3 regions of the Janibacter sp. Y6 genome follow, and region 2 is predicted to be linked to each of the others. Evidence: predicted binding sites of a transcription regulator. Region 2 holds the regulator's gene; each other region holds the start of a gene.
The links. Region 2 encodes LexA, which represses DNA repair genes until DNA is damaged. Its sites were predicted from a motif close to TCGAACANNTGTTCGA; they were not measured.
Positions count from the first base shown of each region.

Region 1 (9,512 bases), 250 kb from region 2:
GGCTCGACATCGAGATCGGCAGCTCGTGCCTCTTCGCCGACGACGTCTACGTCTGCGACTTCGACCACCGCACCGACTCGCTCGAGATCCCGATCAAGGACCAGGGCATCGTCAAGTCGCCCGTGCGCATCGGTGACGACGTGTGGGTCGCGACGAAGTGCGTCGTCCTGCGCGGCACCGACGTCGGCGACCACAGCGTCCTCGCGGCCGGCACGATCGCCCGCGCGAGCTATCCCGCCCGCTCCGTCGTCGTCGGCGTCCCCGGACGCGTCGTGCGCACCCGGGGCGAGGACCCGGCCGCGCCGACGACGGGGTGAGCCGCCCCCTTCGTGCGTGGACGTGTGGTGAGGGTCATGGCGCCTCGATGGCCGCGCGGCGCAGGCAGAGGGATACCGTCGGGGGGAGTCGGCCTGCACCCGACCCGGGGCACACCCAGGGGCGAGGCGGGGCCGGCGGACACCAGACCCACACGAGGAAGAGGACGAGCCAGCGATGAACATCGTCGTCTGCGTCAAGTACGTGCCGGACGCACAGTCCGACCGCAGGTTCACCGAGGACCACACCACCGATCGTGACGGGGTCGACGGCCTCCTCTCCGAGCTCGACGAGTACGCCGTCGAAGAGGCCCTGAAGATCGTCGAGGCCACCGGCGAGGGCGAGATCACCGTCCTCACCATCGGCCCCGAGGCGGCCGCCGACGCCGTGAAGAAGTCGCTGCAGATGGGTGTCGACAAGGGCGTGCACGTCCTCGACGACGCGATCGCCGGCTCCGACGCCCCCGCGACCTCGCTCGTGCTCGCCGAGGCGATCACCAAGCTCGGCACCCCCGACCTCGTGCTCACCGGCATGGCGTCGACGGACGGCACGATGTCGGTCGTCCCGGCGATGCTCGCCGAGCGTCTCGGCCTGCCCCAGGTCACCTACGCCTCCGAGCTCACCGTCTCCGAGGGCACCGTGACGATCCGCCGCGACGGCGACACCGCGAGCGAGACCATCGAGTCCTCGCTGCCGGCCCTCGTCTCGGTCACCGACCAGATCAACGAGCCGCGCTACCCCTCCTTCAAGGGGATCATGGCGGCCAAGAAGAAGCCGGTCGAGACGTGGAGCCTCGCCGACCTCGGCGTCGACGCCGGTCAGGTCGGCCAGGCCAACGCGTGGACCGAGGTCCTCGAGACCACGAAGCGTCCCCCGCGCGAGCAGGGCGAGATCGTCACCGACGAGGGCGAGGGCGGCAGCAAGCTGGCCGACTTCCTCGCCGCGCAGAAGTTCGTCTGAGCCGCGCCCAGGACCAGGAGGAAAGACACAACCATGGCTGAAGTACTCGTGCTCGTCGACCACGCCCAGGGCGTGGTGAAGAAGCCCGCCGCCGAGATGCTGACGATCGCCCGCCGCCTCGGCGAGCCGACCGCCGTCTTCATCGGCCCCGGCGCCGAGACCGCGAAGGACCTGCTCGCCCGCTACGGCGCGGAGAAGATCATCTCCGTCTCCGACCCCGCCGTCGGGGAGTACCTCGTGGCCCCCCAGGCCGAGGTCCTCGCCCAGATCGTCGAGGCCTCGAGCCCGGTGGCCGTGCTCATCCCGAGCAACGCCGCCGGCAAGGAGGTCGCCGCGCGTCTGGCCGTCAAGACCGGCTCCGGTCTCATCACCGACGCCGTCGACGTCCAGGCCGGCGAGAGCGGTCCCGTCACGACGCAGTCCGTCTTCGCGGGCAGCTACAGCGTGAAGTCCCGGGTCACCCAGGGCGCCGCGATCATCACCGTCAAGCCCAACTCCGCCACCCCGGAGCAGGCCGCCGGCGCCGGCGCCTTCGAGGAGCTCACCCCGCAGATCTCCGACGCCGCCAAGGCCGCGAAGATCACCGCGTCCGAGCCGAAGAAGGCCTCCGGTCGTCCCGAGCTCACCGAGGCGGCCATCGTCATCTCCGGTGGCCGTGGCACCGGCGGCGACTTCGCCCCGGTCGAGGCCTTCGCCGACAGCCTCGGCGCCGCGGTCGGCGCCTCGCGCGCCGCGGTCGACGCCGGCTGGTACCCGCACACCAGCCAGGTCGGCCAGACCGGCAAGCAGGTCAGCCCGCAGCTCTACGTCGCGGCCGGCATCTCCGGTGCCATCCAGCACCGCGCCGGCATGCAGACGAGCAAGACGATCGTCGCCGTCAACAAGGACGAGGAGGCGCCGATCTTCGAGCTCGTCGACTTCGGCGTCGTCGGCGACCTCTTCCAGGTGCTCCCGCAGGCCACCGAGGCGGTCAAGGGCAAGAAGGGCTGACGCCCCCTTCGCCCGCACGCGCAGCTCGCCCCCCGGCCGACCGGCCGGGGGGCGACGTGCGTCACGGCGCGTTATCGAAATGTGACTTCGCGCCCGGGTCTCGCTACTGTGGTGGCACCCCGGCTCGCCAGAGCCGGGTCTGCTCTGCCCCCGAAGCGAAGGTCTGCCCCTGTGACCCAGCCTCCCAAGCACGCGGCGCGTCACGGTGCCCCTGCCCGGCGCTCCCTCTCGCGCACGCTGCCCCGCGGCGCGGCCCTGAAGTCCGCCGCCTGCGTCGGCCTCGTCGTCGGCGCCTCCGCCCTCGTCGCCGCGCCGACCGCGACCGGTGCGGCCTCCGCCGAGCCCACCCCCGACGCCTCCGCGTCCTCGCGGGCCAGCTCGATGCTCGAGGATCGCGGTGACGACGCCGCGCAGCGCAGCACCGCTCGCGTCGCCCTCGCCGTCCCGACCGACCTGCCCGCCCCCGTGCTGCAGAGCGCGATGTCGGCCGGCGACCTCGACGTGGGCGCGGTGAAGAAGCCCGAGCCCAAGCCGGTCCCGAAGCCGGAGCCCCAGCCCGTGGTCGAGCAGGAGACCCCGGAGCCGGTCGAGCAGACCGAGGAGGCTCAGCCCGATCCGCAGGAGCAGGAGGCTCCCGAGCCCGAGGCGACGCCCGAGGAGACGACTCAGGCCCCCGCGCCCGCCGGTGGCCTCGACACGACGAGCTACCTCGCGCAGGCCCAGGCCGTCGGCCTCAGCCCGAACGCCCAGGCGGTCTACTCCGCGGTCCGCTCGCAGTACCCCCACCTGACGAACATCGGCGGCTACCGCGCCGGCGACCCCGGCGATCACGGCACCGGCAACGCCGTCGACGTCATGTGCGGCTCGGCCGACGGCGACGCCGTCGCGGCCTTCGTGCAGCAGCACGCGAGCGAGCTCAACGTGAAGTACGTCATCTGGAAGCAGCGGATCTGGATGCCCGGCGGCTCGTGGAAGCCGATGGAGGACCGGGGCGACCCGACCCAGAACCACTTCGACCACGTGCACATCTCGGTGGGCTGACCCAGCCCCCGCACGACCCCGGGCGGGACCACCCGCCCGGGGTCTCGCACGTCCGGCAGGGCATGATCCTCCTCGAACCGTCCCCACCCCACAGGAGCACCACACATGGACTGGCTGCAGGCGATCGTCCTCGGCGTCGTGCAGGGGCTCACCGAGTTCCTGCCCATCAGCTCGAGCGCGCACCAGTCGATCGTCGGGCGCTTCTTCGGCGAGGACCCGGGCTCGGCCTTCACGGCGATCACCCAGCTCGGCACGGAGGCGGCGGTCCTCGTCTACTTCCGCAAGGACATCGCCCAGATCATCCGGTCGTGGTGCCTCGCCGTCGCGGGCAAGCTCCCGCACAGCGACCCGCAGGCGCGCCTGGGGTGGATGGTCATCCTCGGCTCGATCCCCATCGGCCTGCTCGGCATCGCGCTCAAGGACGTCATCACCGGTCCGGCGCGCAACCTGTGGATCACCGCGACGATGCTGCTCATCTTCGCGCTCGTCATCGACGTCGCCGACCGCCGGGCGAAGCAGGACCGCCAGCTCGAGCAGCTGACCGTCCGGCACGGCCTGTACTACGGCCTGTGGCAGGCGCTGGCGCTCGTCCCGGGCGTCTCGCGCTCGGGCGGCACGATCGCCGGTGGTCTCTTCATGGGCTACACCCGTGAGGCCGCCGCCCGCTACTCCTTCCTCCTCGCGATCCCCGCGGTGCTGCTCTCGGGCTTCCAGCAGCTCTTCGACATCGCGGACGAGCCGGTCGAGCCGGCGTGGGGCCCGATCGCCGTGGCGACGGTCATCTCCTTCGTCATCGGCTACGCGGTCATCGCCTGGCTGCTGCGCTACATCTCCACCCACACCTTCCGCCCCTTCGTCATCTACCGGATCGGGCTCGCCCTCGTCCTCTTCGTCCTCCTGGGCACCGGCGTCATCGCCGCCTGACCGAGGGCGAAGGGGGATCCGACCCGGCAGGACGGGCGGGCCGCCCCCACAGGTGGGCGGCCTAGACTCGACGGCGATGAGCACCTACCTCGACCACGCGGCGACCACCCCGATCCGCCCGGTCGCCCGGGACGCCGTCCTCGCGCAGATGGCTCGCGTCGGCAACCCCTCGAGCCTGCACTCCGCCGGCCGCGCGGCCCGGCGCGTCCTCGAGGAGTCGCGCGAGGCGGTCGCCGACGCCCTCGGTGCCCGTCCGTCCGAGGTGATCTTCACCTCCGGCGGCACCGAGTCCGACAACATCGCCCTGCTCGGCTCCTACCTCGCCGCGCGCCAGGCCGACCCCGCCCGCGACCGCGTCGTGCTGTCCGGGATGGAGCACCACGCGGTGCTCGACGCGGCGACCCACCTCGCCGACACCTCCGGGGCGCGGCTGACCTTCGTCGAGCCGGGGGAGTGCGGCACGATCGAGGTCGACGCCGTGCGCGCCGCCGTCGAGGCGGACCCGGCCGCTGTCGCCGTCGTCAGCGTCATGTGGGCAAACAACGAGGTCGGCACCGTCCAGGACGTCGCCGCGATGGCCCGGCTGTGCCACGAGCACGCCATCCCCTTCCACACCGACGCGGTGCAGGTCGCGGGCCACCTGCCCGTCGACTTCGCCGCGGTCGAGGCGGACACGCTCGCCGTGAGCGGGCACAAGTTCGGCGGGCCGACCGGGGTGGGCGTGCTGCTCGCCCGGCGTGACGCCCGGCTCGTCCCGACGACCCACGGCGGGGGCCAGGAGCGCTCGCTGCGCAGCGGCACGGTCGCCGTCGCGGGCATCGCCGGCCTCGCCGCCGCGCTCACCGAGGCGGTCGGCGAGATCGAGACCGAGGCCGCCCGGGTCGCCGCGCTGCGCGACCGCTTCCTCACCCGCGCCCGCGAGATCGACCCGAGCATCCGCGTCTCCGGCTGCTGGGAGCTCGGCGACATCACTCGTCGTCTGCCCGGCAACGCCCACATCACCATCCCCGGCTGCGACGGCGACTCGTTGCTGTACCTGCTCGACGCCGCCGGCGTCGAGGTCTCGACCGGCTCGGCCTGCCAGGCCGGTGTGCCGCAGCCCAGCCACGTGCTGCTCGCCATGGGGCGCAGCGAGGAGGAGACCCGCGGCTCGCTGCGCGTCTCGCTCGGGTGGACCTCGACCGAGGCCGACGTCGACGCCGCGCTCTCCGCGCTGCCCGACGCCGTCGACCGTGCCCGCCGCGCCAGCGGCGCTGCCTGATCGCCATGCGTGTCGTCGCCGCCATGAGCGGTGGGGTGGACTCCGCCGTCGCCGCCGCCCGGATGCTCGACGAGGGCCACGACGTCGTCGGCGTGCACCTCGCCCTGTCGCGCAGCGCCGCGACGCTGCGCGAGGGCGCGCGCGGGTGCTGCACGATCGAGGACTCCGGCGACGCCCGCCGGGTGGCCGACCGGCTCGGCATCCCCTTCTACGTGTGGGACATGGCCGGGGCCTTCCAGCGCGACGTCATGGACGACTTCGTCGCCGAGTACGAGGCGGGGCGCACGCCCAACCCCTGCCTGCGGTGCAACGAGAAGATCAAGTTCGCCGCGCTCCTCGACAAGGCGCTCGCCCTCGGCTTCGACGCCGTCGCGACGGGGCACTACGCGCAGGTCGAGCAGGGTCCGGCAGGCCGCGAGCTGCACCGCGCCGTCGACCCGGCCAAGGACCAGAGCTACGTCCTCGGGGTCCTCGACGCCGATCAGCTGGCCCGCTCCTTCTTCCCGCTCGGGCGCTCGACGAAGCCGCAGGTGCGCGAGGAGGCGCAAGAGCGAGGCTTCTCCGTCGCCCGCAAGCCCGACAGCCACGACATCTGCTTCATCAGCGACGGCGACACCCGCGGCTGGCTCGCGGGCCGGCTCGGGGAGCGGCCCGGCGAGGTCGTCGACGAGCGCTCGGGCGAGGTCGTCGGCGCCCACACGGGCGCCTACGGCTTCACCGTCGGTCAGCGACGGGGCCTCGGCCTCGAGCGCAGCAGCCTCGACGGCGAGCCGCGCTTCGTCACCCGGGTCGACGCCTCGAGCAACCGCGTCTTCATCGGCACCTCCGACCTGCTCGGCGTGCGCCAGGTCATCGGCACCCAGCCGCGCTGGTGCGGTCCCGCGCCGACCGGCGAGGTGCGCGTGGGTGCGCAGCTGCGCGCCCACGGCGAGGAGATCCCGGCCCGCGCCCGCCTCGAGGGCGGAGACGGCTCCGGCCCTCGCCTTGAGGACGGAGACGGCTCTGGCCCTCGCCTCGTCGTGGACCTCGACGAGGCCGTGCGCGGCATCGCGCCGGGCCAGTCGGTCGTGCTCTACGAGGGCACTCGTGTCGTCGGCTCGGCGACCATCGCGTCCACCGCCCGCTGACCGCGCACACCCCCTCCGGAACTGCCGCCGCGTCATCACCGCGTGCGTCCTTCTACGTGCGTCGGTGGAAGTGGATCGTGACGGTGTCGTCGGGTGCGCGGTGGGTGGTGTGCTGCCAGTCGGGTCCGTCGATCATGCGGTGGTGGTAGCCGCACAGGGGGATGGCGTTGAGCAGGTCGGTGAGTCCGCCGTCTCGCCAGGCGTGGAGGTGGTGGATCTCGGTCCACGCGAAGGGGCGTTCGCACCCGTGGGCGGCGCAGGTGTCGTAGCGCAGGGACAGGGCGAGGGCTTGGGCTTCGGTGAAGAGGCGCTTGTGTCGGGCGAGGTCGAGGGGTTGTGAGGGCCCGTCGAGGACGACGGGGATGATCCCGGCGGCGCAGGCCATGCGGCGGATGGTGCCGGTGTCGAGGTGGTCGCCGGCGTCGGTGCTCCCGGCTCGGCGCAGGTCTGCGGTGAGGTCGTCGAGTCGGGTGGTGACCAGGAGGGTGGCGGCGACCTTGCGGGAGAGGTGGTCGGTGGGGATGCGGGTGAGGAGGTCGGCGAAGGCCAGGCCGCGGCGGTGCTGCCAGTCGAGCTCGTCGACGCGGGTGTCGCCGGTGAGGCGGGCGAGGTCGCTGGGTTCGGTGATCACGGTGTCCGAGCCGGGCTGGGTGCGGCGTCGGGGTGCGGTCATGGCGTCGATGACCTTGCCGAGGATGGCGCCGGCGGCCCAGGGGACGGTGAAGTGGCCGGTCATGGTGCCGTCGTGGTTGTCGCGGATCCAGAAGGCCGACTCGTCGCGGGCGTGGGCTTCTTCGGCGGCCAGGACGTCGTCCTCGTGGGCGTCGACGACGTCCTCGTCGGGTTCGACAGCTTCGAGGACGCGGCGTGCGGCGATCCGCAGCTTGGCCGGTGCCCGGTTGACCGCGAGCAGGAGGAGCTCGGCCTCGCAGGTGTGGCGCTGCTCGGGGGTGAGTCCTTCGGGCAGGTCTGCCATCGCGGTGGTGATGACGCGGGCGTGGTCGGCGCTGATCCGCCCGTCGTCGAGGGCAGCGGCGGTGCGGGCGAGCTCGGGCTGCGGCTGTGCGGGTGGCGTGGTGGTGGCGTCGGCGCCGACGAGGGTCAGGGTGGGGGAGTCGCACCCGGGGTCGGGCTCTATGGTGCTGGGTGCGGTGAGCGCGGTGGCGAGTCGGACGTCGCGTGAGGCGGGTCGTCGGTCGCCGTTCGTGGACTGTGCGACCCAGGCTCCGGTGTCGGTGTGCCCGGTGCGCTCCGCCACGCGCACTGTGTCGGCGCGGGCGACGAGGCGCAGCCGTGCGGCCTCGACCCGTCGGGCGAGGCGTTCGACCTCGACGAGATCAGCGCGCAGCGCCCGCCCGGCGGTGCGCTGGTCGGCGGCGATCGCCTCTTGGAGGCTGTCGATGACGGCGTGGGCCTGGTCGAGCAGGGCCGGCACGCGGCTCTGGCCCGGGGTGCCCGGGTCCAGGAGCTGCGGCATCGTCGCCATGACCCCACAATATCGAACAGGTGTTCGACAGGCCAGGCCTTTGTCGGTGAACGGTCAGCAAGGGTCTCGAGGCTCGGGCCTGGCGGCCCTCGCGCCTCGACCGCCGATGGCGCGTCACCTCGACCTCCAGCTGTCGGGTGGCCTCGAGGCTCGGGCCTGGCGGCCCTCGCACCTCGACCACCGACGGCCCCGTGGTCTCGAGGCTCGGGCCTGGCGGCCCTCGCACCTCAACCACCAAGCGGCCCTCCCCCCTCGACCATCAGCCTTCCCAAGGCTGACGGGGGGTGGTGCCACGATGGCGGGGTGGACATGGACTTCGAGGCGGAGGTCGTCGAGTGGCGGGGGCCGGCGCCCTACGTCTTCGCGGTGATGCCGGCCGGGCAGGCGCAGGAGGTGGCCGACGTCGCGCGAGACCTCACCTACGGCTGGGGGTGCATCCCGGTGTCGGGCCGGGTGGGGGCCACCGACTTCACGACCTCGCTCTTCCCCCGTGAGGGCGGCTACTACGTGCCCATCAAGGTCGCGGTCCAGCGCGCCGAGGGGGTGGGCGTCGGCGACACCGTGCGGCTGCGGCTCACCCTGTGAGCGACGCCGGTGCGATGATGCCCGGCGTGACCTCGACGAGCCCCGGCCTGCCCATGACGACCCGGGTGAGCGGCGTCGGCAGCTGGCCGGGCGAGAGCCCCCGCGAGGCCGTCCGGGCCGTGCGCGACCTCCTCGGCGGCGTGCCTCACCTGCCCGAGCTCCCCGGCCGCGGGATCGGGGCCGACATGATCGGCCGCGCGGCATCGCTCCTCGAGGGCCTGCACGTCGAGACCCAGCCCTTCGGCTGGCGGCTCGTCGACCGCCCCGGCCGCGACGAGGGCCGGGCCGCGGCCTACCTGCGCCACGACCTCGACGAGCTCGCCGAGGCCTACGACGGCTGGCAGGGCCCGCTCAAGCTCCAGGTCAGCGGTCCGTGGACCCTCGCCGCCACCCTCGAGCTCACCCGTGGCGAGCGCGTCGTCAGCGACCACGGCGCGCGTCGCGACCTCACCGAGTCGCTCGCCGAGGGCCTGCGCACGCACGTCGCCGAGGTCGCCCGGCTCGTCCCCGGCGCAGACCTCGTCGTCCAGGTCGACGAGCCCGCGGTGCCCGCCGTGCTCGAGGGACGTCTGCCGACGCAGTCCGGGTACGGGCGGCTGCGTGCCGTCGACCGCTCGGAGGTGCGCGACTCCCTTCGCGTCGTCCTCGACGCCGCCGGCGACCACCGCACCGTCGTCCACTGCTGCGCCGCGGAGGTCCCCGTCGCGCTCCTGCACGAGGCCGGTGCCGACGGGCTCTCGCTCGACACGACCCTCCTCGACGGCTCGCGCTGGGAGCAGCTCGCCGCGGCCGTCGAAGGGGGAGCGCACCTGTGGGCAGGAGC
Region 1 is NZ_JAKLYZ010000001.1:910,740-920,251, reverse strand. It holds gene L6241_RS04270 (acyltransferase) at 1-317, shown strand, start outside; gene L6241_RS04265 (electron transfer flavoprotein subunit beta) at 493-1,275, shown strand; gene L6241_RS04260 (electron transfer flavoprotein subunit alpha/FixB family protein) at 1,309-2,265, shown strand; gene L6241_RS04255 (hypothetical protein) at 2,437-3,306, shown strand; gene L6241_RS04250 (undecaprenyl-diphosphate phosphatase) at 3,412-4,230, shown strand; gene L6241_RS04245 (cysteine desulfurase family protein) at 4,307-5,491, shown strand; gene mnmA (tRNA 2-thiouridine(34) synthase MnmA) at 5,497-6,618, shown strand; gene L6241_RS04235 (DUF222 domain-containing protein) at 6,671-8,104, opposite strand; gene L6241_RS04230 (DUF1905 domain-containing protein) at 8,414-8,689, shown strand; gene L6241_RS04225 (methionine synthase) at 8,716-9,512, shown strand, end outside.
Region 1: L6241_RS04235 (DUF222 domain-containing protein) is a predicted target of LexA. The motif match lies at 8,117-8,132, and genes of this name have one in related genera.

Region 2 (9,512 bases):
GAGATGAGCGCCGGCCTGCTCCCCGGGCATCGGGGCAGCGGTCGGGACGCCGGACGCCGGGGGCGTGGCCGACGGCGGGGGACCGGTGGCGACGTGGGGGGTCGGCGGGGGCACCACGGGCGGAGCCTGCACCGGCGCCTGCGCGTGCCGTCGGGCGAAGGGGGTGCCCTCCTCCTGCGGCGTGGCGTCGTCCTGCTTCTCGGCGACCACCCCACGGGTGAGGCGGCCCGCGACGAGGCCGAGGACGGCCGCGCCGGCGAGGAAGGCGCCCGGCCGGCGGCGTGCGTAGCTCGTGAGCTCGGCGACGACGTCACCGGGCTCGCGGGCCTCGAGCCAGTCCGCCGCGGTGCGGGTGCGCTGAGCCGCCTGCCGGGCGAGGTCGCCGCCGACGCCGGAGTCGGCGTGATCGGCCATGCCGCCGAGGTCGTCGGCGAGGGTGCGCAGCCCGCCCGCGGCTCGGCTCTGCTGGTCCGACCCCTGGCTGCTCAGCTCGGAGCGCACCTGGTGGTAGAGGTCTCGGATCTGCTGCTGGGTCTCCTGGGCGACGTGCTGGGCCTCGTCCTTCGCGGTCTCCGCGACCTGCTGGGTGCCCTCTCGGGCGTCTCCGGCGACGGAGGCGGCCTCGTCCTTGGCGACGGACGCCGTGCCGGCGCCTGCACTGCCCGGGGTCGAGCGGTCCTGGTCGTACGGTCCTGCGGTCATCTGCAGTCCCCTCTTCGGTGAGTGGTGCAACGGGCGCAGACCCGGGCGCTGGCGACGCTACCGGCCTGCCTGACCTTGTGGACGCTAGTGACCTCCGGCGAGCCGGGTCCGCGAGCGCACTACAGCCTTCGGGGTGGTATCTCGGGGCTCTGACCTGGGCGGACGCCCCGCAGGCGACGGTCAGGTCCTCGCGCGACGCCCGCGGCCGCGCGGGGCGGATACTGGTGCGGTGAGCACCCCCGAGACCTTCCGCGAGATCGCCGACGTGCTGAGCCGCGGGCCGGCGCTGGCCCTCACCGGCGCGGGGATGTCGACCGACTCGGGGATCCCCGACTACCGCGGTCCGGACGGCACGCGCCGGGTGACGCCGATGCACCTGTCGGAGTTCATCGGCAGCAGCGCCGCCCGGCGGCGCTACTGGGCGCGCAGCTATGTGGGGTGGCGCCGCTTCAGCGCGGCCCGGCCCAACCGCGCCCACGAGCTCGTCACGCACCTGCAGGAGCGCGGTCAGGTGGGCGGCGTCATCACCCAGAACGTCGACGGCCTGCACCAGGCGGCCGGCAGCACCGGTGTCGTCGAGCTGCACGGGAGCCTGGCCGAGGTGGTCTGCCTCGCGTGCGGCGCCCGGGAGGCCCGGGCCGCGCTCGACGAGCGGATGGCGCAGCGCAACCCCGGCTTCGACGCGGACAGCGACGAGATCCGACCCGACGGCGACGTGCGCCTCGAGGAGGTCGAGGTCGAGGCCTTCGAGGCGCCGCTCTGCCTCGTGTGCGGGTCCGACATGCTCAAGCCCGATGTCGTCTTCTTCGGCGGGTCGGTCGACAAGCCCCTGGTCGAGCACTGCTTCGCGCTCACGGAGGCGGCGCCGAGCCTGCTCGTGCTCGGGTCGAGCCTGCAGGTGATGTCCGGCCTGCGGTTCGTGCGGCGGGCCGCCAAGCTCGGCACGCCGGTCGTCATCATCACGAGGGGACGCACGCGCGGTGACGACCTCGCGACCCACCGGGTCGACGGCTCGCTCGACACGAGCCTGGACGCCCTGGTGCGCGCGAGCACCGAGGTCGGCTGAGCGGCCCCGTCACGCGCGACGGGCCCGCCCCGTGCAGGGCGGGCCCGTCCGGCCGGGGCGGCGCGCCAGGCTCAGATGCGGCGCAGGACCGCGGTGACCTTGCCGAGGATCGTCGCGTGGTCGCCGTCGATCGGCTCGAAGGCGGGGTTGTGGGGGAGCAGCCACACCTTGCCGTCACGTCGCTTGAAGGTCTTGACCGTCGCCTCGTCGTCGAGCATCGCCGCGACGATGTCGCCGTTGTCGGCCGTCGGCTGCTGGCGCACGACGACCCAGTCGCCGTCGCAGATCGCGGCCTCGATCATCGAGTCGCCGACGACGCGCAGGAGGAAGAGGGAGCCCTCGCCGACGACCTGCTTCGGCAGGGGGAAGACCTCCTCGACGCTCTCCTCGGCGACGATTGGCACGCCCGCGGCGATCTGGCCGAGCACCGGCACGTACGTCGCGGCGGGGTGGGCGTCGCCGCTGCCCGTCGCGTCGGGGTCCTGGGGGCTGGCGCCACCGCGGTAGCCGGCGATGTCGTGCGTCTGCGCGTCGCCCTCGGGGGAGCGGGACGCCTCGGGCGAGACGACCTCGATGGCGCGGGGCCGGTTGGGGTCACGGCGCAGGTAGCCCTTGCGCTCGAGCGCGGTCAGCTGGTGGGCCACCGAGCTCGGGCTGGTCAGCCCGACCGCGTCGCCGATCTCGCGCAGGCTCGGCGGGTAGCCCCGCGTCGCGACCGCGCTGCGGATCACCTCGAGGACCTTGACCTGCCGGGCGGTCAGCCCCTCGCCGTTGTCCCGCACCGGCAACGTGCGGATGTTGTCCTCGCTCATCGCGCCCCTCGCTGTCTCGCTCGCGCCGCGACCCGTGAGGGGGCGGCTGGTGGCCTGCTCCTGCGGGGGAGGACAGCGTTGTCGGTGCTCGCTGGTTGTCTCTCCCGTGTGGCCGACGGTAGTGCTCGGCCCGGTCTAGATCAAACACATGTTCGAGCGTGTCTTGTTCTCGCTCGAACACCTGTGCTAGACATCGTGCAGACGCCTCGTCGAACACCGGTTCGACCAGACGACCAGGAGGAGACCATGAGCGCACTCACCGTCCAGGCCCCGCAGCACGCTGCCCGGCCCTCGGCGCTGCGCGACCCGCGCCGGGCCGAGCGCCACCTCGTGTCCGTGCCGACGGGGACCGACGTCCCCACCGAGCTGCGGGTGACCCGGCGGGGTCGCCTCGCGCTCACGACGATCGCCGTCGCGGCGCTGCTCGCGCTCGGCACCGGCATCGCGACCGCGGGCGGCGAGGCCGCTGCGGCCACGACCGTCACCGTCGAGCAGGGGCAGACCCTCAGCGACGTCGCCGCCAGCCAGATGCCCGGCGTCCCCACGAGCGCGGCCGTCTCGGCCATCCGCTCGGAGAACGCGCTGAGCACCCCCTTCGTCCACGCCGGCCAGGAGCTCGTCATCCCGACGCGCTGACCGTCTCGACGGATCACCAGACCACCCGGGTCCCTCGACCCGACCCGGGCGACGGCGACGGCCGCACCTCCACCGGGTGCGGCCGTCGTGCTGTCCCCGCCGGCCGTCGGCGGGGCCTGGCACCGGCGTGTCGCCCGGTATCTCGGGCCTCCCCGCCCGGGGGCTCGCCGGGTCTTGCGTGCGTGGTGGTGGGCGTGATGAAATGGCACTACATCTAGTGGTTACACCGATGTCATTCGTCCACATGTAGTGCACATGTGAGGCGGAGTTGTCCACCGGTTGTCGACAGATGTCCACAGCAGAACCGCCCTGATCCACACCCCGGTCCACAGCCGGCGACCCGCCTCGTGCAGGTCAGCCGGTGCCCGACCTGTGCCACCGTGCCCGAGAGGAGAGCATCGTGCACTGCCCCTTCTGCCGTCACACCGACTCTCGCGTCATCGACTCGCGCACGGCCGACGACGGGTCCTCGATCCGTCGGCGTCGGCAGTGCCCCGAGTGCAACCGGCGCTTCACCACGCTCGAGAGCGCGAGCCTGAGCGTGACGAAGCGCTCGGGCGCGGCGGAGCCCTTCAGCCGGGCCAAGGTCCTCGTCGGCGTCCGCAAGGCCTGCCAGGGCCGACCGGTCACCGAGGACCAGCTGGCCCTGCTCGCCCAGCGCGTCGAAGAGGCCGTACGGGCGCAGGGCAGCGCCGAGATCGACGCCCACGAGATCGGGATGGCGATCCTGGGCCCGCTGCGCGAGCTCGACGAGGTCGCCTACCTGCGCTTCGCGAGCGTCTACCAGGCCTTCGACTCGCTCGAGGACTTCGAGGCCGCCATCACCCTGCTGCGCGCCGAGCACGCCGCCCTCGCGCAGGACGCCCCCTAGACCCCCGGGTACCGGCACGCGATCGGGCTGTCGGTACCCGGTGACACGCTTGATGCGAGGTCTTCCCTTGCACGCCGCCCGCACCACACAGCACCACATGAGCAGCACCACCTGCAGACCCGCACCACCGAGAGAGGGACCATGACCGAGACCGCCGGCAAGCCCAGCACCCGTCGATCCGCGAAGAACCGCGGGATCACGGTCGAGCGCATCTACACCACCGAGGGCGTCCACCCCTACGACGAGGTGACCTGGGAGAAGCGCGACGTCGTCCAGCAGAACTGGAAGACCGGCGCGACGATCTTCGAGCAGCGCGGCGTCGAGTTCCCCGACTTCTGGTCCGCCAACGCGAGCACCATCGTCACGACGAAGTACTTCCGCGGCGCCGTCGGCACGCCCGAGCGCGAGCAGGGTCTCAAGCAGCTCATCGACCGCGTCGTGCTCACCTACGTCAAGGCGGGCAAGGACCACGGCTACTTCGCGACCCCGGCCGACGCGGAGATCTTCGAGCACGAGCTGACCTACGCCCTGCTCCACCAGGTCTTCAGCTTCAACTCCCCGGTGTGGTTCAACGTCGGCACGAAGAGCCCCCAGCAGGTCTCGGCGTGCTTCATCCTCTCCGTCGACGACTCGATGGACTCGATCCTCAACTGGTACAAGGAAGAGGGCTTCATCTTCAAGGGCGGCTCCGGCGCCGGCCTCAACCTCTCCCGCATCCGCTCCAGCAAGGAGCTGCTCTCCTCCGGCGGCACCGCCTCCGGCCCCGTGAGCTTCATGCGCGGTGCCGACGCGTCGGCGGGCACCATCAAGTCCGGTGGCGCCACGCGTCGCGCGGCGAAGATGGTCGTCCTCGACGTCGACCACCCGGACATCGAGGAGTTCGTCGAGACCAAGGCCCGCGAGGAGGACAAGATCCGGGCCCTGCGCGACGCGGGCTTCGACATGGACCTCGGCGGCGCCGACATCGTCTCGGTCCAGTACCAGAACGCGAACAACTCGGTGCGCGTCAGCGACGAGTTCATGCGTGCGGTCGAGGACGGCACCGACTTCGGGCTCACCTCCCGCAAGGACGGCTCGGTCATCTCCACCGTCGACGCCCGTGAGCTCATGGGCAAGATCGCCAAGGCCGCGTGGGAGTGCGCCGACCCGGGCATCCAGTACGACGACACGATCAACGACTGGCACACCAACCCCGAGACGGGCCGGATCACCGCGTCCAACCCGTGCAGCGAGTACATGTCGCTCGACAACTCCAGCTGCAACCTCGCCTCGCTCAACCTGCTGAAGTTCCTGCGCGACGACGACACCTTCGACGTCGCGACCTTCCAGAAGGTCGCCGAGCTCGTCATCACCGCGATGGACATCTCCATCTGCTTCGCGGACTTCCCGACCGAGCCGATCGGCGAGACGACCCGTGACTACCGTCAGCTGGGCATCGGCTACGCCAACCTCGGTGCGCTGCTCATGGCGACCGGCCACGGCTACGACTCCGACGGCGGCCGCGCCCTCGCCGCGTCGATCACCTCGCTGCTCACCGGTGCCGCCTACAAGCGCTCCGCCGAGCTCGCCGCGGTCGTCGGCCCCTACGCCGGGTACGCCCGCAACGCCGACGCCCACAAGCGCGTCATGCGCAAGCACCAGGCGGCGAACGACCAGGTCCGCACGCTGCACACGATGGACAAGGACATCCACGCGGCCGCGACGAAGGCGTGGGACGCCGTCATCACGCTCGGCGAGAAGAACGGGTACCGCAACGCGCAGGCCTCGGTCCTCGCGCCCACCGGCACCATCGGCTTCATGATGGACTGCGACACCACCGGCATCGAGCCGGACTTCTCGCTCGTGAAGTTCAAGAAGCTCGTCGGCGGCGGCTCGATGCAGATCGTCAACCTCACCATCCCGCGCGCGCTGAAGAAGCTCGGCTACGCGCAGGAAACCGTCGAGGCGATCGTCGAGTACATCGCCGACAAGGGCCACGTCATCGACGCCCCCGGGCTGAAGACCGAGCACTACGAGGTCTTCGACACCGCGATGGGTGCGCGCTCGATCAGCCCGATGGGTCACGTGCGGATGATGGCGGCGACCCAGCCCTTCCTCTCCGGCGCGATCAGCAAGACGGTCAACCTGCCGGAGGACGCGACCGTCGAGGAGATCGAGGACGTCTACATCCAGGGCTGGAAGCTCGGGCTCAAGGCGCTCGCGGTCTACCGCGACAACTGCAAGGTCGGCCAGCCGCTCTCCGACGGCGGCTCGACCGCCAAGGACGCGAAGGACGCCAAGGACGCGAAGACCGAGGCCGCGGAGCCGGAGAAGGTCGTCGAGTACCGCCCGCTGCGTCGTCGTCTGCCCAAGCGCCGCACCTCGCAGACCACGTCCTTCGCCGTCGGCGGGGCCGAGGGCTACCTCACGTCGGGCACGTACGACGACGGCGAGCTCGGCGAGATCTTCCTCAAGTTCGGCAAGCAGGGCTCGACCCTCGCCGGTCTCATGGACGCCTTCTCCATCGCGATCTCCATCGCGCTGCAGCACGGCGTGCCGCTCGAGACCTACGTCGAGAAGTTCACCAACCTGCGCTTCGAGCCGGCCGGCATGACCGACGACCCGGACGTGCGGATGGCGCAGTCGATCATGGACTACGTCTTCCGTCGCCTCGCGCTGGACTACCTCGACTTCGAGACCCGCTCCTTCATGGGCATCCACACCGCCGAGGAGCGCGCCCGCCAGCTCGAGACGGGGTCCTACGCGGCCGCGCCGAACGAGGACGACGAGGACCTCGAGGACGAGCTGGAGACCTACAGCCAGTCCGCCGCCCCGTCCTCGAAGAAGGCCGACGCCCCGGTCGAGGAGCACGCGGCCGAGGTCACCTCGGGCGCTGGCGCCGCCTCCGCCCGTGAGGTCAGCGGCCAGATCCACAGCTCGGCCGAGCTGCTGGAGAAGTTCCAGGGCAAGACCGCCGACGCGCCGATGTGCATGACCTGCGGGACGAAGATGCGCCCCGCCGGCTCCTGCTACGTCTGCGAGGGCTGCGGCTCCACCAGCGGCTGCAGCTGATGTCGACGCGCATCGGAATGTCACCGGGGAGTTGCGCGAGGTGTCATCGGTTGCGCGGTGACATTCGTGATCACTTTGTCAGTGACGAAGTGACAAGCCGATAACCCACAGCGCCCCGGACCCCACTGCAGGGGACCGGGGCGCTGTCGGTGGCAAGACGTACAACTGAACATCGTCAGTACGCCAGAAACCACGAAGCGCCCGGGGGCAACCGGGCGCAACGAGGGCAGAGCAGGTGGAACCTGAACCGCGGATGGTGCACATCCATCAGACCACGCTCGCTCTTCTGGTTGTCAACCAGTCCCGGCCGAATGGCCCACCAGCAAGGAAGAGAGCAGAGCATGTCCGATCAGCCCACCCTGGAGCAGTTGCTCCGTGACGCCCGAGCGGCCATCGAGGTCAGCGACGAAGAGCTCGTGGAGGCACGTACACGCCGAAGCGCCATCATCAAGTGCTTGGAGTCCGAGTTCGCAGGATCTCGCTCCTACGTCAACGGCAGCGTCGCGCACGGCGACGCGCTCAGCCCGCTGTCAGACGTCGACCTCGGCGTCGTCGTTCCCGATCCCGACCGCCAGTACGGTCCTGCAGGAGATGGGCCGGGAGTACTGATCGAGCGTGCCGCCCAGGCGATCCGGGAGGGGCTCAAGGAGCAGTACGAAGACCTGCAGGTGGAGTACAAGAACCGCCGTCGCTCGATCCTCGTGCGGTTCCGTGACCCTGTCACTCCCGGAGCCCAGGACTTCACGGCTGACGTCATCGTCGCGGTCGACTACCCCCAGGGCGATGGTCTGTACATCCCCAAGGACGACTCGTGGGACCGGTCGCACCCTGAGGAGCACACTCGGCTGGTGCTCCGTGCCATCAAGGACACCGACTCGGTCTTTGCCCGTGTAGTTCGTCTGGTCAAGCATTGGAACAAGCACCACAAGGAGCCCCTGTGCTCATGGAACATCAAGGCCCTCGCGCTGGGCTGCCTGTCCGGACCGATGACCGAGCTTGAGGGCCTGGCAGCGTGGTACGAGTACGCCGCAGCCGAGCTGGTTGATCGTGAGACGCCTGATCCGACTGGGGTAGCACCCGGACCTATCAAGACCAACCTCGACAAGGACGAGGTCGTCAAGCGCCTCAAGCGAGCCTGCACGCACCTCCAGTCGGCCATCGCTCACGAGAAGGATGGACACCCGGTCCAGGCCCACGACGAGCTCAGCAAGTGGCTGGGAGACCCGGAGACTCTTCCCCCGCCCCTCGCCGAGGACGTCTACGCCGAGATCGCTGCGGACAAGAGGGCGCGCCAGAACTTGGGAGTCGGACGAGCCGCACCGTTCGTCCCGACCAAGTCTTGGCGACTCGAGTCGTGATCAGGGGCGGCGCAGCGCTCCTGCGTAGCACTCCGTCGCGGCCGTGGTACGGATGGGATGGGGAGTGGCGCAGGTCTCTCCTGGCAGGCATGCGTGACTGGCCGCAGCTCGACGTGTCGACGGTGCTCGCGCCGTCATGGGTTGCGTTCTGGATGACCCTTGAGGCGCCCGCCCGGGCTGAGCCATTCGAGGCAGTAGCGATATTCGAGCCAAGCGGGACGCTGGAAACCTACGGGCTTCCAGCGATGGACTCGCCCAGGGTCTTCGGCGGGCTGCCTGCCCGCACGCCGCGATTGCTGCCCAGGCACATGCATCTGGCCATGAGCGAAGTGGTGCCCAACCACCGAAACCCCGACGGCTCCATGTGCCTGTGGTACCCGCGTGACGTCCCCGAGCGCAGGTGGACCCACGACAAGGGACTGATCTCACTCGCCCACATCATCACCAACCAGGTCGTCGCGGAAGACATGGTCCGAGCCGGTCACGAGTGGCCCCTAGATGAAGAGGGTCACGGCTTTCCCCAGGACCGGCGCCGGGCAGCACGCGAGCAGGCGCGCGGACGGCAGCGATGAACGAGGTCATCTGCTTCATTCGCGGCTTCGATCACGCGGACCTCGCAGTCATCCTTGCGGCGCTCATCGCCGCCGCCGTCGCCGTCGAGGGCTACCGGCGGCAGCAGCGCGAGCAGCGCAGAGTCGAAAGGTCGAAGATCTACGCGGATGCCCTGTCAGCAGTCGAGGACTACATCGAAGCGCCCTATCGAGTGATCCGTCGTGAGAGGGGTCCCGACGCACGGGAACGTCTCACCAACCACATCAACGATGTGCAGAGCCGGCTCGCGTATCACCAAGCCCTGCTCAACATCTCTGCAAGTCCGCAGGTGGCCGATGCCTACCGAGAGTACGTAGCAGCGGCACGGGCGGAGGCAGGCCGCGACATCAGCAGGGCCTGGAAGGCCAAGCCCATCCGTCAAGACCACAAGATTCCCCTGGGAACCGCGCTCCGCCGGAACCGTT
Region 2 is NZ_JAKLYZ010000001.1:663,746-673,257, reverse strand. It holds gene L6241_RS03110 (hypothetical protein) at 1-702, opposite strand, end outside; gene L6241_RS03105 (NAD-dependent protein deacetylase) at 932-1,768, shown strand; gene lexA (transcriptional repressor LexA) at 1,840-2,580, opposite strand; gene L6241_RS03095 (LysM peptidoglycan-binding domain-containing protein) at 2,827-3,216, shown strand; gene nrdR (transcriptional regulator NrdR) at 3,617-4,087, shown strand; gene L6241_RS03085 (vitamin B12-dependent ribonucleotide reductase) at 4,229-7,138, shown strand; gene L6241_RS03080 (nucleotidyltransferase domain-containing protein) at 7,480-8,496, shown strand; gene L6241_RS03075 (hypothetical protein) at 8,586-9,068, shown strand; gene L6241_RS03070 (hypothetical protein) at 9,065-9,512, shown strand, end outside.

Region 3 (9,512 bases), on a different contig from region 2:
ACGACGACGGTGGCCGCCGTCTTCTCGTGGAGGTGGTCGGTGGGCAGGTGCCCGAGGAGCACGGCGAGGTCCTGGCCCTGGCGCTGCTGGCGGGCGACCTGCCGGTCGCGCGGGCTGAGCCCGGGGTCGCACCACGCCGGGAGCGGCAGCACGCTGGCCCCTGACGCGCCCGCCCCTGAGAGGCCCGAGCCGGGCGACGTCTCGTCACCCGCCCCGGTGCTGCCGTCAGGACCTGCGGCGCCACGTCGTCGCGGCGAGGACATCGCGTCGAGGATCTTCTTCAGCGTCTGCCCGGCGAGGGTGGGCACGGTGAACTGACCGTGCATCGTCCCGTCGCCGTTGTCGCGGATCCAGAAGGAGGCGCGCTCCCACGCGAGGTCCTCGGCGCTGCGCACCTGGTGCTCCTCGTGGGCGTCGACAACCTCGACCGGCTGCCCGACCTGCTCGAGCACCCGTGCCGCGAGGCGGCGGAGGTCTCGTGGTCCGTGCCCCTGCGCGAGCTCGATGAGCCCGCGCTCGCACCCGAGGACCGTCTCCGGCGCCAGCCCGTCGGGCAGCGCGGACAGGCTGGTCTGGATGACCTCGACCTGCTCGCGCGACAGGTCGCCGGCGAGCTGGGCGCGCCCCGTGAGGCTCACCTCGGGCCCGCGCGGCTCAGCCCCGTCCACCCCTTCGCCCGCCGTGCCGACCCCTGGCGCCCCAGACCCCTGCGCCCCGACCCTCACCGCCCCGGATCCCGTCGCCCCGCTCCCGCTCGACGTCACGGCGGCCAGACCCGCGCCCTCGGCCCGCTGGGCCTGCCGGTAGCCCGCCCGCGGGTCGCTGCTCGTCACCTGGGCCAGCCACTGCCCCGTCGACCGCGCCCCGGTCCGTCCGGCGACGTCGATCGACGCGGCGACGGCTGCGCCCTTGTCGGTGAGCGCCTGCATCCGGTTGAGCAGACGGGTCAGCTCACGCATCACCTCGCCCATCTCGCGGGCGGTGACGCCCGACGCTCGCCCGAGCGCGTCGAGGTCGGCCTCGAGCCGGTCCAGACCGGCGTGCACCTCACCGCAGGCCCCACCCGGACGCGGACCGTCCGGAGAGGGGCGAAGGGCTGGTGCGAGAGCCATGAGTAGAACATACGTTCGACCACCGACAACGCTGCCGCCCTGGCGAGACCCGACCATCACCCCTTCGCTGCGACTCGCTACCGAGATATCGGGACACGCCTAGACATCGGGATACCGTCCGATCTCATGGACCCGATCACCAACCCGTACGCGCCCGGCGCCGGCCAGCGACCGCCCGAGCTCGCGGGTCGTGAGGAGCAGCTGCAGACCTTCGACGTCGTCCTCGCGCGAGTCGCCGCCGGCCGTCCCGACCGCAGCCTCGTCCTCACCGGGCTGCGCGGCGTGGGCAAGACGGTGCTCCTCAACCAGCTCCGCAGCGCTGCCGTCCGCGCGCGGTGGGGGACCGGCAAGATCGAGGCCCGCCCGGACCAGCGGCTGCGCCGCCCCCTCGCCAGCGCCCTGCACCAGGCGGTCCGCGAGCTCGGCCACAGCCAGGCCGAGGAGGTCGAGCACGTGCTCGGCGTCATCAAGTCCTTCGGGCAGCGCGACTCCGCGCCCGGCACGAAGCTGCGCGAGATGTGGACCGGCGGCATCGACGCGCCCGCGATCAAGGGGCGCGCCGACTCCGGCGACATCGAGATCGACCTCGTCGAGCTGCTCACCGACGTCGGCGGGCTCGCGGCGGACCTCGGCCGCGGCGTCGCCGTCTTCATCGACGAGATGCAGGACCTCGGGCCCGACGACATCTCCGCGCTGTGCGCCGCCTGCCACGAGATCAGCCAGTCCGGTCTGCCCGTCATCGTCGTCGGCGCCGGGCTGCCGCACCTGCCGGCCGTGCTCTCGGCGAGCAAGTCCTACTCGGAGCGGCTCTTCCGCTACGTGCGCATCGACCGGCTGCCGCGCGAGGCCGCCGACCGGGCGCTCACCTCGCCCGCCGAGCTCGAGGGCGCAGCCTTCGAGCAGGAGGCCCTCGACCGTCTCTACGCGGCGACGGGCGGCTACCCCTACTTCATCCAGGCGTACGGGAAGTCGGTGTGGGACAAGGCTCCCCGGTCACCCATCACCCCCGACGACGTCACCGTCGCGGCTCCCGACGCGGAGAGCGAGCTCGCCGTCGGCTTCTTCGGATCGCGCTTCGAGCGCGCGACGCCGGGGGAGCGCGAGTACCTGCGCGCGATGGCCGACCTGGCTGCCGACACCGCGGCGAAGGGGGAGGAGCTCGACGACATCGAGTCCGTCGCCACCGCGGAGGTCGCCTCGCACCTCGGCAAGAAGCCGCAGTCGCTCTCGCCGGCTCGAGACGCCCTGCTGAAGAAGGGCCTCATCTACTCGGGGGAGCGCGGCCGCATCGCCTTCACCGTGCCGCACTTCGGCCGGTACCTGCGCGAGCAGACCTGAGCGAAGGGGGACCGCCCAGTCCTCGCATCGTCACGAGGAGGTTGCCGGTCACGACGAGACCGATCCCCACCCAGGCCTGCAGCCCGAGGCGCTCGTCGAGCAGCACCAGGCCCGCCAGAGCCGCGACGACCGGGTTGGCGCTCGTCAGGGCGGCGAAGCTGCCCGCGCTCACCCGGCGCAGCGCGAGCAGGTCGACGACGTAGGGCACGAGCGAGGCGAGCACCCCGCACGCCGCGGCGAGCAGGATGGCCTGCGTCGTCGGCGGGTGCACGACGAACCACACGAGACCGACGGGCAGCCACAGCCCGGCCGACGTCAGGCTGGCGAGCGCGGTCCCGGTCAGGCCGGGCAGCGCTCCCCCCACGGCGCGGTTGAGCACGATGTAGGCGGCCCACGCGGCCGCCGCGGTGAGGGCCATCGCGATCCCGAGCAGGTCCGACGTCGGACCTGGGTCGGTGAGGACGACGACCCCGACGCCCGCGAGGGCAGCGGCGAGCAGGCCCCCGGAGCGGCGCGAGTCGACGACCGCGACGGCGAGCGGGCCGACGAACTCCAGCGTCACGGCCAGCCCGAGCCCGATCCGCTCGATCGCGCCGTACAGCCCGAGGTTCATGACGCCGAAGACCGCGGCGAGACCGAGGACGGGCAGCCACTGGTCGCCATCGGCGCCGACCGCAATGTCGTGCGACGAGTGCAACTCGTGACCTAGACCGTGATCACCAGCCTGGCCACCATCGCACCGTGCTCCATCACCGTGGTCGCGGCGGCCACGATGCTGCTGCGACTCTCTGGCACTCAGATCAACCCACCCTGGATCGTCATGCTCGCGCTGATCTGCTCGCTGATCACCGCTCAAGTCCTGGCGTCGCTCCTCGCGCTGCTGGGGCTGCGACCCGAACTGGCTCGCGAGGCTTAGTTGTTCCTAGCGCCGCGCACCGCTGTTGCTAGTCCGCTCAGTGACGATGGTTTTCGAACGGCGACGACCGACGGGGCGTGGGACTGCTCAGTGATGGTTCGAAAGTCGGGGTGGGGCCGCTCAGTGAGGGTGGGTTGATCTTTCCGAGCAGATCGCCGCGCAGTCTTCGACGACGAGCCTCGGTTATGCGGCGTGGGCTGAGGTCAAGCCCAGGTCGTGGAGCGCCTTGATCGCCGCCGCTAGCCCGGCGGTGGTGCTGCCGACGACGGGGATCTCGAGGAAGTCCCCGGTCTCGGTGGGGTTGTCAGTCTCTCCGCCGTGAGCGGCGACTGCGTCGTCGACGGCGTCCTCGACGTCATCGGGGGTCAGGCCCAGCGAGTCTGCTTCCGTGAGCGAGTAGCGAAGGAGGTACTCGCTGGGCTCAGCGGTATCGGCGGAGGGGTTGACCTTCTTCACGAACGCTTCCCACCACGTCTTAGCGTCGGCGTCGAGGTCGCCGGTGTCGACCCAAGGCTGGGAGTACCCCAGGCGACGCTTGCTGTGCGCGACCCAGTAGGCACGCGACCCAGGTAGTTCGAGGTAGGCCTCGACGTCGCGGTCGACATCGCCCACCCCGAGACGTCGGATCGCGACGGCCTCGCCCTCGCTCTTGGCCAGTTCGATGACGGCTTGCTCCGCGCGCTTCATCTGTGGAGGCGGGTAGCCCTCACCGCCGAAGTACGTGCTCAGCCAGGCCAGGGCACCCGCTCATGTGGGAGGTGGGCCAGCTCGTCGACCCAGGGTCCCGGCTCCAGCACCGTGAGGCTGTTGTGCTCGACGCGCGCGACAAAGGTCCCGCCCGAGGAGATGTTCACAAACGGCGGCTGGCAGCCGGGGTTCCCCGGCTGAGCAACGGCTTCGAGAACGGCGTTCGGGGCCGCACGGACCTCGTCGTGCCCGTAGGGGCCCTTCACCGTCGCGACCACGAGGACGCACGAGGGGCGCTTCAGGTTCGCCAGCAGCGCCGCGAGGGCGTCTCGTGTCAGCTGCTCGCCGGCGTACCGGTGGTGGTGGAAGACCATCTCTGCGTCCCTCGGGCCGTCGTGCGGCCTGGCTGCCGGTTTACTAGCGGCCCATCCTGTCCGATCGTCGGGCTCGACAGCCCGACCGCCCTCGACAACCGCTCAGTGACGATCGTCACTAAGTCGGCGCGCTCGAGAAGATCGGGGGCGCGGCCCAACCTCAGGCGGTGTCAGCCCGTCTACTAGGTGAGGCCGGGTGACGCCTGGATGGAGCAGATGAGAAGGGGCAGCCGTGCGAGGTGCGCAGGAGGAGAGCTTCCGCGAGTTCGCCGGCGAGGCCATGCCGAGGCTACGACGGGTGGCGTTGGGGATCTGTCGAGACCCCCACGAAGCGGACGACCTCGTCCAGCTCGCGATGGAGCGGCTGTACGTCAGATGGCCACGAATGGGCGGTGTTGAGTCTCCCTATGCATACGCGAGGACCACGTTGGTCAGGGCGCTGATCGACGAGCGACGCACGAGTCGCTGGCGGCGTGAGACCTCTGTGGCGGAGATCGACGACTCACCCGCGCCGGACGCCGTGAGCCGATCTGACACCAGTCACGACGTTCGAAACGCCCTGACCGCGTTGACCGACCGACAGCGCGCCTGCGTTGTCCTTCGGCACTACGAGGGCCTGTCGGTAGCTGAGAGCGCCCGCATTCTCGGGATCAGCGAGGGAACCATAAAGAGCACGACGAGCGATGCGCTGTCGCGGCTGCGGTCGCACCTGCAAGAGCACGCGCCGTCGGCGCGGAGGGGAACATCATCATGAACACGACCCAGGACAGCAACTACGACCTCATCGCGGGGCTCATCGACGACCAGGAGGAAAGGGCCGGGAGCAGCGACGTCGACGTCGACGCTGTCGTCACTTCCGGTCGCCGCACCATTCGTCGGCGGCGGACCGCGACGACGGGGCTCGGCGCGGCCGCAGCACTGGCGGTCGGGCTGACCGTTGGGACGCAGACATTTCAGGATGCCGTGGCGCCGCCAGCTGCGGGCGAGGTGCAGATCTCGCAATGCGCGGCCGACCCGAAGACCTGCTCGAGCGAGGAGGTAGACCGGTGGATCGAGTCAGCCACCGGTGTTGAGGTGACCGATCCAGGGACCTTCGATAACGCCCCGACAGAGATGCCGGTCGCCGCGACCTACTACCGTCCGGTCACCAGCAGCGGAGAGATGGCGATCGTGGTAGGCCCCAACGAGCAAGGGGACGACCTGTTCGACGGTTTCTTCGACCCAGCTCGAGGAGAGCCCGTCGTGGTGTCTGGTGGTCTACGACGATGGGAGGGACCATTGCCCACCACCGGGGGCTGGGCAGAAGCCGGAATGACCACCTGGGCTGCGTGGAGCACCGGCCCGCGAAGTAAGCCGGGCATCTTGGTGATCTGGCGCTCGGCCGGAGCCATGCCCACCGACGACGAGGTCACCCACCTGATCGCCGGCCTGACCGGGCGCTGAGTACCTGCCCAAGGCGGGCCGCTCAGAACTCCGTAAGGGTCCCTTTCGAGCCGCTGCTGGTCGACTTTCGAACCATCACTGAGCAGGTCTTCGCGCGCGTCGCATCGCCGTTCGAAAACGATCGTCAGTGGACAGGCTCATGCACCTACACGGTGGTGAGGTCCGACGCGGTCGGTCGAGGCTGACGTGGGACTGGGGGCCGTGTCTAGCTATTCCGCCTCTGCTTGGCCCTGCGGCAGGAGGACGACGAGCTGTGCATCGTCAAGGAGCTCCTTGCAGGCTTCTGTGCCGTCGACGGTCCCGGGGCCTATCCCCAGTCCCATCGTGACTTCCTGGCCCTCGACGGCGATCTGGGTACCTGCGGCGTCCTTGATCACCCACGTGCCGTCGACCAGCTCGGTGGTCCACGAGCCGGCGATGGTCTCGGCCAGGACGTACCGGCGACCGACGTTGCGGTAGCTGGGATCGACGGTCTTGACGTACGCGCATCCGGAGTCGGTGACCGACAGGGGTCCGCCGATTGTCGCGAGGTAGGCAGAGCCGGGGGTTGCCGATGGGAACGGCGCAACCCTGGTGGCGGTTTGGGGGCTGGTAGCGGTCCCGGATGCGGACGGTGGTGGCTGGCTTCCTCGACGTGATGTGCTGGAGCCGGTCGGGGCCGCCGGGGCGTTGGGCATGCCGAACATCTGGTCGAGCTCGTCTTGGGTGTAGGGCTTCTTGACGTGCACCTGCACTGCGTCGCCGAACTCCTTCTCCACCAGCTGGGCGGCGGCGGCGCTGGTGACGTCGACGTCGACCCGGCCCGTGCTGAAGTCGATGCGTTGACCCCGGACCTGGACCACGCCGTCCGGGTCGTAGTTTGTGGTGTCGGACACCGCGTCCATCGTCGCGACCAGCTCGGTCTCGGTGCGAGCTCCGCCCTCGTGCACGACGACGTCGAAGTTCGTCTCGCGGGTGATCTCCTCAGCGGCACGCTCGGCATCTGCGGTCGCTTCAGCCCTTCCAGCCACTGGTCCAGCGACGTAGATGTTCAAGGTCTTCTCCTCGGCGATCCAGGTGCCACCGCCATAACGCCCCTGCGAGCTCAACGCCTTGGCGAACAGGTCAGCCACGTGGTCTTGTCTTGGGTGATCGGGCAACGTCGAGACGTCGATTTGCACAGCCGGGGTGGGCGCATTACTGGCGGCAGGGGCTTCGCCGGTCGGTGCCCCGGCCCCTTGAGCCCACCCGATGCCACCGATGACGAGCACCGTGCCAGCCACGGCAGCGCAGGCCGCAGCGCGCCGACGCTGCTGACGTGAGCGGGCGCGGGAGATGAAGTGCTCCAGCGGCGGCATGTCTGCTCGGGCGCGGTCGCTCTCCTCGTCGATGAGGGCCTGGATCTGGTCACGGGTCGAAGGGGTCATGAGGGATCTCCCAGACGGGTGCGAAGTGTTTGCCGCGCCCGAAACAGGCGGGACTTGACGGTGCCGACCGGGACAGCCAGGTCCTCCGCGATCTGGGCGTCGGTCAGGTCGTGGACAGCGCGGAGCACCACGACCTCGCGTTGTGCTGCGGGGAGGTTTTGGATCGCCTGCCAGATCTCGTGCCTCGTGGACTGCTGGCTAAAGGGACCGGCCCCGTCTGTCGCCTCGGACGTGGGTGTCTGGCGTCGAGAGCGACGATGCTCGTCTACTGCCAGCCGGTACCCGACGGTGCGTAGCCAGGCGACGGGGCTGTCGTGCTTGGACACCTTGTTCCAGTGCAGGACCAAGCGGGTGAACGCCTCGTTCGCGCAGTCCTCAGCGGAGGAGCGGGAACCCGCCACCACCGTCAGCTCACCCACCAGGCGGGGGTAAAAGGCCGCGTAGATCTCCTCTAGGCGGTCGCGATCGTGCAGTCTCACGCTCTATAGACGCTGCAGGGAGCCGATAGTTCTCATCAGGTCTGACATCACCCTCTGGTTCGACGACCGCCCGACCCGAGACGATCTTCAAGGAGTCGAACTTCCGCGGGTGGAATGTCGCCGGTGGGAACGATGGTCGATGAGCGTCTGGTCTCATCCCGTCGGCGAGGTGGTCCGAATCCATCGTCGTAGCGCCCTGACGGCAGCCTGGCTGTCTGAATCGCCTGCGAGGTCGCCCGTCCAAGGGTGATCCCGTTCTCCCCGTAGCCATTCGAGGACGTCGGCCGGGTCAGCGTGGCCGTCAAACCTGCGTGGAGCATCGATCTCATCCTCAGTCGGTAGGTCGTCGGGTCGGCGGCGCCAGCCGATGCCCTCGTCGGTGTCGTAGATGACCCAGTCCGGGGAAGCGTTCGCGGTGCAGCACGCGCAGATGTGAATCACATGGCGGGCGCGCCCTCGCCAAGGGCCGGCTGGGTGCAGAGCACTAGCGGACGCGAGCAGGCTCTCGACCGCAACGACCGCTGGATCTTCCTGCGGTGGCTGCTGATCCGTCGAGGAGTGCATGCAAGGACAGTACGAGCGCTCTCAACTGTATTGAGGGGCGTGGCCCAACCTCGGTCCACTGACGATTCGTCACCGAGCGGCTCGCTGGCCGTACCTAACGGGTCTTGGGCGCGGCTTCAGGCATGACGTCGCTGAGCTCCATGCCGAACCCGTCGGGTTGGTGGGCGCCGGAGAGCGTGTCAGCAGGAGCCTGCTTAGTCAGGGACTTGATGGTCGAACCGTCATCGATGCCGCGGTGGGCGCATCCGGAGTAGCGCAGCACGACCTCGTGGGTGCGGCCGCTGGTGTCGCCCATCCGCAGCAGGGTGATCCGATCGCCGTAGTCATCGCGACAGTTCTTACGATCGGGGATCCCACTGATCGGCGCAGCGGCGATCGCGTCGGCGGTGCGCCGGATCGCGCTGTCGGGGAGCTGTGTGGCTGCCCGTAGGCCTCCGCCGGTGCCGAGGTCATAGGTGCAGACCGCGACGTCAGCGACGGTGTCGGGGTCCGGCATCGGTTGCGCGGCCGGTCGCCAGGAAGGGTCGTCGATGAGGGGGACGTCGCGTCGGCACCCGTTGATGCCCGAGGCGGGCAGCGGTGTGATGGTCGCCAGGATCTGGTTGCGAAGGGGTTGGGCGGCCTGCACCTCGATGGCTGTCTGACCCACGACCCGCGTCGTGCGGTCACCGGTGGTGTCACCGTCGGTGACCTTCGGTACCCGGTAGCGAAGATCTCGACTCGGGCTGATGTCGACGAAGGTGCCGGCGACTGCGACCGTGTCTGGCTGGAGACCCCCGCTACAACCCATGAGCGGCACCGCCCCCGGTCGTCCGACCGTGGTGCGTTCGGCGACGTCTTTGACCGCGCAGTAGGGGACGCCGCTGGTGCCGTACCCCCAGGTGTCCGGGACCGCGACGGCGACGTCGTGGTACGCCTCCCACCTCCACCCGTCCGGGATCGCGGGGAGCGGACCCCGAGCGGTGCCGACCGTGTAGCGATCTGACGGCGGCGGTGTGGCATCACGTGCAGCAACAGACAGCCACCCCATGACGAGAGCAGCGGCGGCGGCCGACCCGATCAGCGCTGCTCGCCAGGGGCGCCGCGTCTGCTGTGCCGCGATGGTTTCTAGGACGGCCTCGCTGTCACTGGCCGGTGCCTGCTCGGCGATGTGGCGCAGGCGCGCACGCAGCAGCTCTTCAAGGTCAGGGTCG
Region 3 is NZ_JAKLYZ010000007.1:30,448-39,959, forward strand. It holds gene L6241_RS14660 (DUF222 domain-containing protein) at 1-1,112, opposite strand, end outside; gene L6241_RS14665 (ATP-binding protein) at 1,239-2,450, shown strand; gene L6241_RS14670 (DMT family transporter) at 2,407-3,147, opposite strand; gene L6241_RS14675 (hypothetical protein) at 3,163-3,366, shown strand; gene L6241_RS14680 (hypothetical protein) at 3,550-4,053, opposite strand; gene L6241_RS14685 (hypothetical protein) at 4,092-4,427, opposite strand; gene L6241_RS14690 (SigE family RNA polymerase sigma factor) at 4,660-5,181, shown strand; gene L6241_RS14695 (hypothetical protein) at 5,178-5,870, shown strand; gene L6241_RS14700 (hypothetical protein) at 6,080-7,276, opposite strand; gene L6241_RS14705 (RNA polymerase sigma factor) at 7,273-7,755, opposite strand; gene L6241_RS14710 (hypothetical protein) at 8,414-9,512, opposite strand, start outside.
Region 3: L6241_RS14660 (DUF222 domain-containing protein) is a predicted target of LexA. The motif match lies at 1,116-1,131, and genes of this name have one in related genera.